3 regions of the Lactobacillus sp. IBH004 genome follow, and region 1 is predicted to be linked to each of the others. Evidence: predicted binding sites of a transcription regulator. Region 1 holds the regulator's gene; each other region holds the start of a gene.
The links. The regulator HrcA, encoded in region 1, represses chaperone genes, less so after heat shock. The targets are predictions, from matches to a motif close to TTAGCACTCNNNNNNNNNGAGTGCTAA.
Positions count from the first base shown of each region.

Region 1 (3,288 bases):
CAAGATGGGTATCACCATTAGTTGAAAGAACTTGGAACACACCGTCACCTAATTGCAAAACGGAAACATCAAAAGTACCACCACCAAGGTCGTAAACTAAAACTTTTTCGTCTTCAGCATCTTTGTCAAGACCATATGCAAGGGAAGATGCAGTAGGTTCGTTAATGATTCTCTTAACATCTAAACCAGCTATTTTACCAGCATCTTTGGTAGCTTGACGCTGAGCGTCATTAAAGTATGCAGGTACGGTAATAACAGCATCGGTTACTTTCTCGCCCAAATAATCTTCAGAGAATTTCTTGATATACTGCAAGATCATTGCTGAAATTTCCTGTGGTGTATATGCTTTATCACCAATTTTGACCTTGTAATCAGTTTCGCCCATGTGACGTTTAATAGAAGAAATAGTATTGGGATTGGTAATTGCTTGTCTTTTGGCAACTTCACCAACTTGGATTTCTCCATCTTTAAAGGCAACTACTGAAGGGGTAGTGCGATTTCCTTCTGGGTTAGTAATAATTTTGGGTTCTTTACCCTCCAAAACGGCAACTGCTGAGTTAGTAGTTCCGAGGTCAATTCCGATAACTTTTGACATTGATATGCTTCCTTTCAATTATTGTGCTACAACAACCATAGCCGGTCTTAAAGTACGATCTTTGTACAAGTATCCCTTTTGTAAAACTCGTACAACATGATCTTTTTGATCATCATTTTCAGCTGCAACGGTTTGAACAGCTTGGTGTAAATTGGGATCAAATTTGACACCTTCAGCTATAATTTCACTGATACCGTGATCTTTCATAGCTTTAACCAGTGAATCAAGTGTCATCTGTACACCTTTTTTAAGCTGTTTTGATGCTTCGTCATCGACTTTAGTAGCTAAAGCTCTTTCTAAATTATCCATCGCTGGCAAAACATCTTTAGCTAAGGATTGAGACTCATATTTGATAAGCTGCGCTCTTTCTTTATTGTAGCGATTTTGCATATTTTGCATCTCAGCTTGACTGCGCAAAAACTTATCTTCCAGATCGTCTTTTTCTTTTTGCAATTGAGTCAAATTACGCTGCAATTTACTTTCCAAAGACTCTGGTTTCTTTTCTTCGTTAGCCTTAGTCTTAGAATTTTCTACTTCTGTCTTTGACTTTTTATGCTCATCTTTTTTTGGCTCTTTTTTTGAGTTTTTACTATTATTTTCTTCTTTACTCACGGCTAACCTCCTTTATTTGAATCTACCATAATAATCAAGTAATTTTTTAGATAGTTCGTTTCTGAAATACTCGAGTAATCCAATCACCTGAGAATACGGCATATTATCAGGGCCAAGTAAAGCAATTATGCCCTTTCCATGAGAGCCAACGCTGTACTCTGCCGTAAGCAGACTGTAATCCTTTAACAAATCATTTGATAATTCGGATCCTAAACTAACTCGAACGGGATACCTGTCGCTTTTCAAATTTTGCCTATTGTCCAAAATACTGGAAATCAAATCATTATGCTCAATCATTTCATAGAGCGATCTTAAGTTTGAAATATCGTCCAGAGAAATGTTGTTAAGCAGGTTAATCTGACCATCAACATAGGTTTGCTCACTGGCAGCATCGTTAATAACATCCTCGACCAAATTAATCAGTTCAGAGACATGAGCAACTTTAAGTTTATTGCCCAAAGTCTTTTTAAGATAGTCTGGAGTAACTTGATCTAAAGTTTTGCCCACCAGCTGATCGTTAATCATGCGCACAGCCTGTTCAATTTCATCACCATTAACATTATAAGGTAAAGTATAAACCTGGTCATGAACGTCACCGTCACTAGTTCCTAAGACAGCCATAATCTGTCTGTTAAACAATGGCACGATACGAAAACCAGTAATAGTTAATTCACTATTTTCAGGACCTTCCGCAAATGCTGTGTAATTGGTTAGATCCGATAAAATTTTGACAGCTGCCTGTACGATATCGTTAACCTGATGAAATGGTTGATCAAGCTGACTAATGATTCGCTTGTATACAGAAGATGAAATTTGTAAAGGTTCAACTAAATTGTCAAGATAATAGCGGTAGCCTTCAGTTGAAGGCACGCGACCACTAGACAAATGAGTTTTTTCAATCAAACCCTTATCTTCTAAAACAGCCATTTCGTTACGAATAGTAGCACTTGAAACCTTAATAGGCAGTTGATTCATAACAGTTTTGGACCCAACAGGATCATGTGTCTGCGTAAAATCATTGATAATTGTTTTTAAAATTAATTCTTGACGTTCGGTCAACATAAATATCGCCCTCACTTTTAGCACTCAATCTGATTAGGTGCTAACAATTTATATGATACTAGCTTTTAGCAGAATGTCAAGTTGAGTGCTAACTTTTTTCTTAAAAAACGTCAATCATTTTTTTAGTATCATTAATTAATTCATCGCAGCAAAATAATTTTTAATTTCAGCCTCGTCTTGACTCATTTGTTGTGTTAGCTCTTTTAAATTGGCAAATTTAATTTCACCACGGGTATACTTATACCATTTAATTACCATTTCCTCATCATAGGCTTCCTGATCAAAGCCAAATAAGTTTGACTCAATATAAAGCTTTTTCCCCTGATTGATAGTCACATTATAGCCTACACTTGTCATTGAGTCATACCACTTACCACAAATCTTGGTTTTAGTCGCATATACGCCAATTTTAGGAACAGCCTTGTCTTCACTCCAAACCAAATTAGCTGTGGGAAAACCTAGTTTATGCCCATTGCGCAAACCGTGACCTACATAGCCTGACATAACATAGGGAAAGCCTAACAACTTAGCGGCTAATTCCATATTTCCACTAGTTATCGCTTTCTTGATTTCCGTAGAACCAATTTTTTGACCATCATAAGACTGCTTAGGGACATTAATTATATTGAACCTTCCCTGAGCAAACTTAGGGAAATTTTTCATATTAGCCGTGTCTTTAGGGCCATATGTGTAATCAAAGCCAGCAACTACAGTGTCGGCATGTAATTTTACTATAATATTATCAACAAATTCCTGTGCAGTTAGTTTACTAAAAGCTTCATTAAAGTGCATCACCAACAAATAGTCAACTTTAAGTTTCTGCATCTTGTATGCTTTTTCTGGAAGAGTATCAATGTATGTAACTTTTTTATTTTGATAAACTTCTTTTGGATGACGATCAAACGTCATTACTACTAGTGGTAAATGTCTTTGCTTTGCTTTTTCTTTTGCGATTTTGATTAATTCTTGATGTCCGCGATGAACCCCATCGAAGAAACCTAAAGCAAGAATTATATTTT
Region 1 is NZ_CP110217.2:1,100,282-1,103,569, forward strand. Features, by position in the region: gene dnaK (molecular chaperone DnaK) at 1-595, opposite strand, end outside; gene grpE (nucleotide exchange factor GrpE) at 614-1,207, opposite strand; gene hrcA (heat-inducible transcriptional repressor HrcA) at 1,220-2,269, opposite strand; gene ribF (riboflavin biosynthesis protein RibF) at 2,405-3,288, opposite strand, start outside.

Region 2 (3,288 bases), 470 kb from region 1:
CAATCATTGAACAACGGTGTTTAGCAGAAATATCCATGGCTAATTTGGCTAGCAATGGATTTTCTCCTATTCCGCAAGTAGTGTAAAGTCCAATTTTTGATTTGATTTCTACCTGAATTTTGCGTGCTACCAGATACGGATCGTTGCCAAACAAACGCCATGACTTAGTCATATCAATCATGCTTTCATCAATAGAATAGACATGGATATCCTCATCAGCAGCATACTTTTGAAAAATTGCCAATACCTGCATGCTGCGCTTGATGTATAAGTTCATATGAGGTTCTACTAAAATCAAATCCGGCGCTTCTTTTTTGGTGGGTAAATCACGTACCCGCATGACGTTAGTCAACCCATATTTCTTTTTCGCTAATGGTGAAGCCGCCATAATTAGCCCCGAGCCGTAATTTGTATGCGGCTGATGCGAAACTACTGCCAACACAGCTTTCATTGGGTTTAGACCTAATTGAAGTGCCTCACAACTAGCAAAGAATGATTTGTTATCAATCATAAAAATTAACCGGTGTGGTTCATAACGGTAATCATACATTGCTTTCACTTCCTATTGCAAACTTACGTTCGCTAAAATAAATTATACAAACACAAGTTCGAATAATCAAGCAAAAATTTATTCAATTTTTTTAATAGTAACTTGATATTTCCCAGCAGGTGCTGCAACACTTACAGTTTGACCAGCTTCTTTTTTCATAATTGCTTGACCCAGAGGTGAGTCAAACGCAACTTTTCCTGCTTCAATATCAGCTTCCATGCGACCGACAACCTGGTATGTTTCAGTCTCCGGATCGTCAGCAAACTTTAGTGTGACCGTCTTGCCTAAATCTACTTTGCCATCGGCCTTCTTTTCAATAATTTCGGCATATTTCAACTGCTTTTCCAGATAACGCAGACGACTTTGAAGATGACCTAAATCACGCTTGGCCTCCGTATATTCAGTATTTTCCGACAAATCACCTAAAGAGCGGGCTTCCTGTAAAATTTTAATTCTTCTGGGCCTATCCTTTTTTAAACCGGCTATTTCATCTTTGATTTTTTGGTAACCCTTGGGCGTCATTTTTTGATAATAAACCAAAATATTCTCTCCTAATTATTTTCTTAAAAATATTATCCACAAGCTATAAATACCAATTTCAAGGTATCTAAGCTAATTATTTAGCACTCAAAAAATAATAGTGCTAATTATTTCCTTTTTATGAAACTGCATACTATAATAATAATTGTAAGGAAGAAATGAAAGTCTTCTGATACAAATATATAAATTTCGAAAGGAAGTTTTTTACTATGGCAAATGATATGATGAATCGGCACAATGACCTATTTGATGCGATGAACGATTGGTTTGATCTTCCGAGAAAATTTTTTGACGATAACGAAGTAGCAAAATTAATGCAATCAGATGTTGTTGAAAACGACAAAGAATATGTGATCAAAGTTGATATGCCCGGAATGGACAAGGATAAGATACACCTAAATTATAATAATGGTATTTTGAGCGTATCCGGCTCAAGAAAATCATTTAAGGATATGTCTAAGGATAACAGTATTATCCACCGTGAAAGAAGTGAAGGCCACATTTCACGCAGCTTCAGATTACCAAATGTAGTTGCAAGTGACATTCACGCCAAATACGATAATGGTGTATTGACTATTACCTTGCCAAAGCAGCAAGCTGGTGCAAATGATAATTCAATTCAAATTGATTAACCTATTACCATCTTGCATAAATTTTAAATAAGTTACCAATACAATTCTCTAAAGCGAGTTCAGCTATTGAACTCGCTTTTATTTTAGCTTAAAATATATAGTAATTTAAAAATAGATTAAAAAAGGAGAATTTATTTTATGGCTCATAAATTAACTGTCCAAGAGTTGGAAGAATTTGCCGCAAACTTTAATGAAAAACCACAAAATCAAGTTGTTGCTCGAGCAGCTCAAAAAAGTGGTGTTTTAACAGCTGCTTACAATGAACGCGTTCAAGGTGAATTGACCCGTGTGTTTTCAACCGAACTTGATACAGAAAATGTTACTAATCAACGCCAATCAGGTCGTTGCTGGGAATTTGCCACTTTAAACATTTTACGCCACAATTTTGGTAAAAAATATCACTGCAAGAATTTTACTTTCTCACAAAGCTACAACTTCTTCTGGGATAAAATTGAACGGGCAAATATTTTTTATGACAATATCTTAGACACAGCAGACGAACCACTCGATTCACGTACTGTTAAAGCCCACCTAGATGGTGCAGGCGAAGATGGTGGCCAATTCCACATGGGCGCTGCTTTAATTGAAAAATATGGTGTCGTTCCTTCTTATGCAATGCCTGAGAGTTTCAATACCAATAATACTAACGGCTTTGCCAAAGCTTTGGGTGATAAGCTGAAGAAGGATGCTCTGGTCTTGCGTAAATTAAAGCAGGCCGGTAAAGACGATGAGATCGAAAAAGCCCGCAAGCAATTCTTAAGTGAAGTTTACCAGATGACTGCAATCGCAGTCGGTGAACCACCTAAGAAATTTGATTTGGAATATCGTGATGACGATAAGAAATACCACTTGGATAAAGATTTAACTCCACTGGAATTTTTGCATAAATACATGGGTGACGTTGACTTCAACGACTATGTCGTATTGTCTAATGCTCCAGACCATGAATATGATAAATTATATGGCTTACCTTTTGAAGATAACGTTGAGGGGTCATACCGCATCAAATTCTTAAACGTACCAATGGAGTATTTGGAAACTGCAGCTGTTAACCAGTTAAAAGACGGCGAAGCAGTCTGGTTTGGCAATGATGTTGGTGAACAAAGTGACCGCAAGAAGGGCTACCTTGACAGTGATTTGTATCAACTAAGCGAACTCTTTGGCGTAGACCTTAAGATGTCCAAGGCTGATCGTTTGCGCACTGGTGCAGGCGCTTCTACTCACGCAATGACTTTAGTTGGCGTAGATGAAGACGGTGGACATGTTCGCCAATGGAAGGTTGAAAACTCCTGGGGCGAAAAGAATGGCGACAAAGGATTCTTTGTTATGAACAACGACTGGTTTAAAGATTATGTTTACGAAGTTGTTGTCCACAAGAAGTACCTGACACCAGAGCAAGTAGCTATAGCAGAAGGTCCAATTACTGATTTGCCAGCTTGGGATTCACTCGCTTAGAGCATTATATCTAATAAAAAAGACGAAATTCACAATAGAATTTCGTCTTTTTATCTATTTAAAAACAATTATGTAATAAAATTGACTGCTTTTAATTTCAATTGACTAATT
Region 2 is NZ_CP110217.2:1,573,413-1,576,700, forward strand. Features, by position in the region: gene LDX54_RS07870 (Y-family DNA polymerase) at 1-550, opposite strand, end outside; gene greA (transcription elongation factor GreA) at 629-1,090, opposite strand; gene LDX54_RS07880 (Hsp20/alpha crystallin family protein) at 1,300-1,722, shown strand; gene LDX54_RS07885 (C1 family peptidase) at 1,861-3,177, shown strand; gene LDX54_RS07890 (nucleoside hydrolase) at 3,275-3,288, opposite strand, start outside.
Region 2: a site for HrcA is predicted at 1,171-1,197, ahead of LDX54_RS07880 (Hsp20/alpha crystallin family protein). Genes of this name have one in related genera too.

Region 3 (3,288 bases), 170 kb from region 1:
TGATTACTGTTTTCTGACATTATTTACCTCCCAATATCATACTCTAATTCTAAATGAAAGTTTGATATTTTTCTACTGTTTTATACCCTTTTTTTATAGTTTTTTTGACTTTTTTTAATTTCAGATAAGATTGCATTAACTACCTGGTCTATAGTCATAGAAGTTGTGTCTATTTCAATAGCATCAAGTGCCTTTTTTAATGGTGAAATTTTACGATGCGAATCTTTATAATCCCTTTCCAGTATGTCTTGTTCAATTTCTTCAAGGGACTGGTTAGTTTTAATTCCTCTTTCTTTAAAATCAAGCATTCTTCTTTGGGCTCGAGAATGAGCAGACGCAACTAAAAAGATTTTAACGTCAGCTGCAGGCAAAACTGTGGTCCCAATATCACGACCATCCATCACTACATTCATCTGACCGGCCATTTGTCTTTGCAAACTGACCATTTTAGCTCTGATATCTGCCAAAGCTGATACTTGAGAAACGTGAGCAGAAATATCCGGTGTACGTATATCTTGAGATATATCCTTATCGCCGGCAAAAACTTTTTGTTGGCCATTTTCGCTTTTCAGTTCAATTTTTTCTTTATCAATAGCAGCCAATATGCCTTTTTCATCACTATAACTAAGTTTGTGTTCACGTGCTAACCAGGTAGAAGCACGGTACATTGCTCCCGTATCAATATACGTAAAGTTCAATTTTTGAGCTATTATCTTTGCTACTGTACTTTTTCCAGCTGAAGCTGGTCCATCAATTGCTACTTGCATTCAATAAAAAAGGGACTGCAGTCCCTATCCTTTCTAAGTTATTTGATACGCAGTACTTGTCCGATATCCACCTGACTGTTAGGATCAAGTTGATTTAACTCAGCTAACTGACCAACAGAAATTTTAAAACGACGAGCAATACTACTTAAAGAATCTCCACTTTGAACTATATATTGTTTAGTTTTCACGTGTTTCTTTTTATGCTTAATCTTAGGTTTTGGTTTTGCCTTCGGTTTGCTTTTAGTTTTATTTTCGACAAGTTTGTTTTTTGCAGGAGAAGCTTTAACGTTTGCTTTTTTGGCAGCTTTTTTATGAATTTTGCGTACTTCAACTATTTTATTACTTGAATTATTATTCGCTGCTAAATGATGTACTACTGGAACAAGGCCAATTAGTATCATTATAAGTAAAACAATGAGTACAATCCAACCTTTAGAACCAGAGCTGTATGTTTCAACTCTGGTTTTTTGCGGACGTTTATAATGTTGATATGGTCCCTTAGGATTATTAGTCATCTTAAAAAGCCTCCTTACCTAACTTGTTTAATTTTAGCATATTTACCATTTAAGTGGATAAAAAAATCGGTCATTTAATAGACCGATTTCATAATTTCTGATTTTAGTTTTTTAAATTGAAGTTTTTCCTGACAAATGGTTTGATTGTTCTCAAAACAGTTTCAAACAATAAGTAAACCACCGTACCATTTATTGCCCCTTTTAATAAATTAAACGGCACAATAATGCCAAAAATATAGGCACTCATTGATGGAATGTGGAGCAATTTGCCCAAATAAACTTTCTCAGTAAACGCCAATAGACCTGAATAACCATGAATAGCTGGCAAATTGGGTACCGTAGTTGCTGCATAAAAAGGTGTTAGAACCAGAGCATTTAAAACTGACAAAACAAAAGCCATCGCTATAATGCCAAGAACTATACCTAAGATTGGTTTTAAATGTTTTTTAGTAAAACTCTTTTCATCTTTATTGATATTTCTAGTCAAATAATAAAACGGCAAAGCAAATGAAATTGATGCTAAAAAGGCAGCAGATTGACCCACTAAACTTGGTAGCGCAAAACCTTTATATATTAAATTAATTAGCATTCTCACAAACGCGATGAAAATGCCGGGTAATGGACCAAATAAAAAAGTACCAATAGTAATTACAACATCAGAAAAATCAAATTTTAAAAAGCTGGTGACAGGCAATGGTATTTCCAAAAGCATTAATACATATGCAATTGTTCCAATTAAAGTATATGCTACTATATTGACCAAATTATTTCTGCCTTTTCTTTGCAAAATTCTTACCTCCAAAAAAACTCGGTCTGTTGCTTCTAGCAACAGACCGAGTAAAAGTAAGCTAAAGATCTTGGCTTTTAGTTTAGTCTGTCTTCTTTCATCTAGACTTTAACTATCGGTATCACAATAGATTCCACCACTTTCGTGGGTCGCGGACTCTCACCGCCGGTCGGGATTTTCACCCTGCCATGAAGACAACAAACTTAATATTTAATTTTCAATACCATCTTAATCTACGTCTTTTAATCTGTCAACTTCCTCATGCGATAATTCGCGAAAACTTCCGGAAATCAGAGAATCCAGGGTTAAAAAGGCATATCTTTCACGTGCTAATTTTTTAACCTGATGATGAACAGCCTTAAACATTCTTTTTACTTGATGATACTGCCCCTCATGAATAGTTAACTGTACTATTTGGCTATTTTTTTTGCGGTCAGTTCTAATTACTTTAACTTTAGCCGGAGCACATCTATGACGATCAATTTTTACTCCGTGGGTAAGCTGACTGATTTCTGCAGGAGAAAGCACACCCGTAATTTTAGCAACATATACTTTTGCTACATTATTGCGTGGATGCATCAATAAATTTGCAAGCTCTCCGTCATTGGTCATCAAGAGTAAACCTGACGTGTCATAATCTAGTCTGCCAATTGGGTACAAGCGGTAGGGCAATTCTTTAAAGTAGTCAACAACGGTTTTTCGGCCTTTGTCATCGCTGGCAGTCGATACCACCCCACGCGGTTTATAAAAAAGGTATGTGTGCAAACTTTCCCGCTCAATTGGTTCACCATCGACGGTAATATTACTAAATGTATCTACCTTAGTACCTAATTTTGTAACTACATTACCATCAACTGTCACCCGCCCTGCGGTGATCATTTTTTCAGCCTTGCGTCGTGAAGCAATTCCAGCTTCAGCAATTACTTTTTGTAATCGTTCTAACACCATTATGATTCTCCTTTTTGAGTTTTAGCAATATTCTTATCTGCTTGACCCTTAGCCGCAAATAAATCGATTTCACCTTCGGCATTAACACTATCATCTTCAAAATCTTCAATTAGAGGTAAATCGGCTAAACTTTGATAACCAAAATACTGCAAAAAATAGTCAGTGGTCACGTATAAATTAGGGTGTCCCGGAGCCTCTTTTTTGCCATTTATCTTTACAAGACCCCGCCAAATTAATGTTTGTAAAGCACCAGATGAATTTACCCCTCTGA
Region 3 is NZ_CP110217.2:925,959-929,246, reverse strand. Features, by position in the region: gene rpsA (30S ribosomal protein S1) at 1-20, opposite strand, end outside; gene cmk ((d)CMP kinase) at 81-767, opposite strand; gene LDX54_RS04710 (LysM domain-containing protein) at 806-1,282, opposite strand; gene LDX54_RS04705 (ECF transporter S component) at 1,386-2,072, opposite strand; FMN riboswitch at 2,155-2,269, opposite strand; gene LDX54_RS04700 (pseudouridine synthase) at 2,298-3,014, opposite strand; gene scpB (SMC-Scp complex subunit ScpB) at 3,017-3,288, opposite strand, start outside.
Region 3: a site for HrcA is predicted at 1,316-1,342, ahead of LDX54_RS04710 (LysM domain-containing protein). Genes of this name have one in related genera too.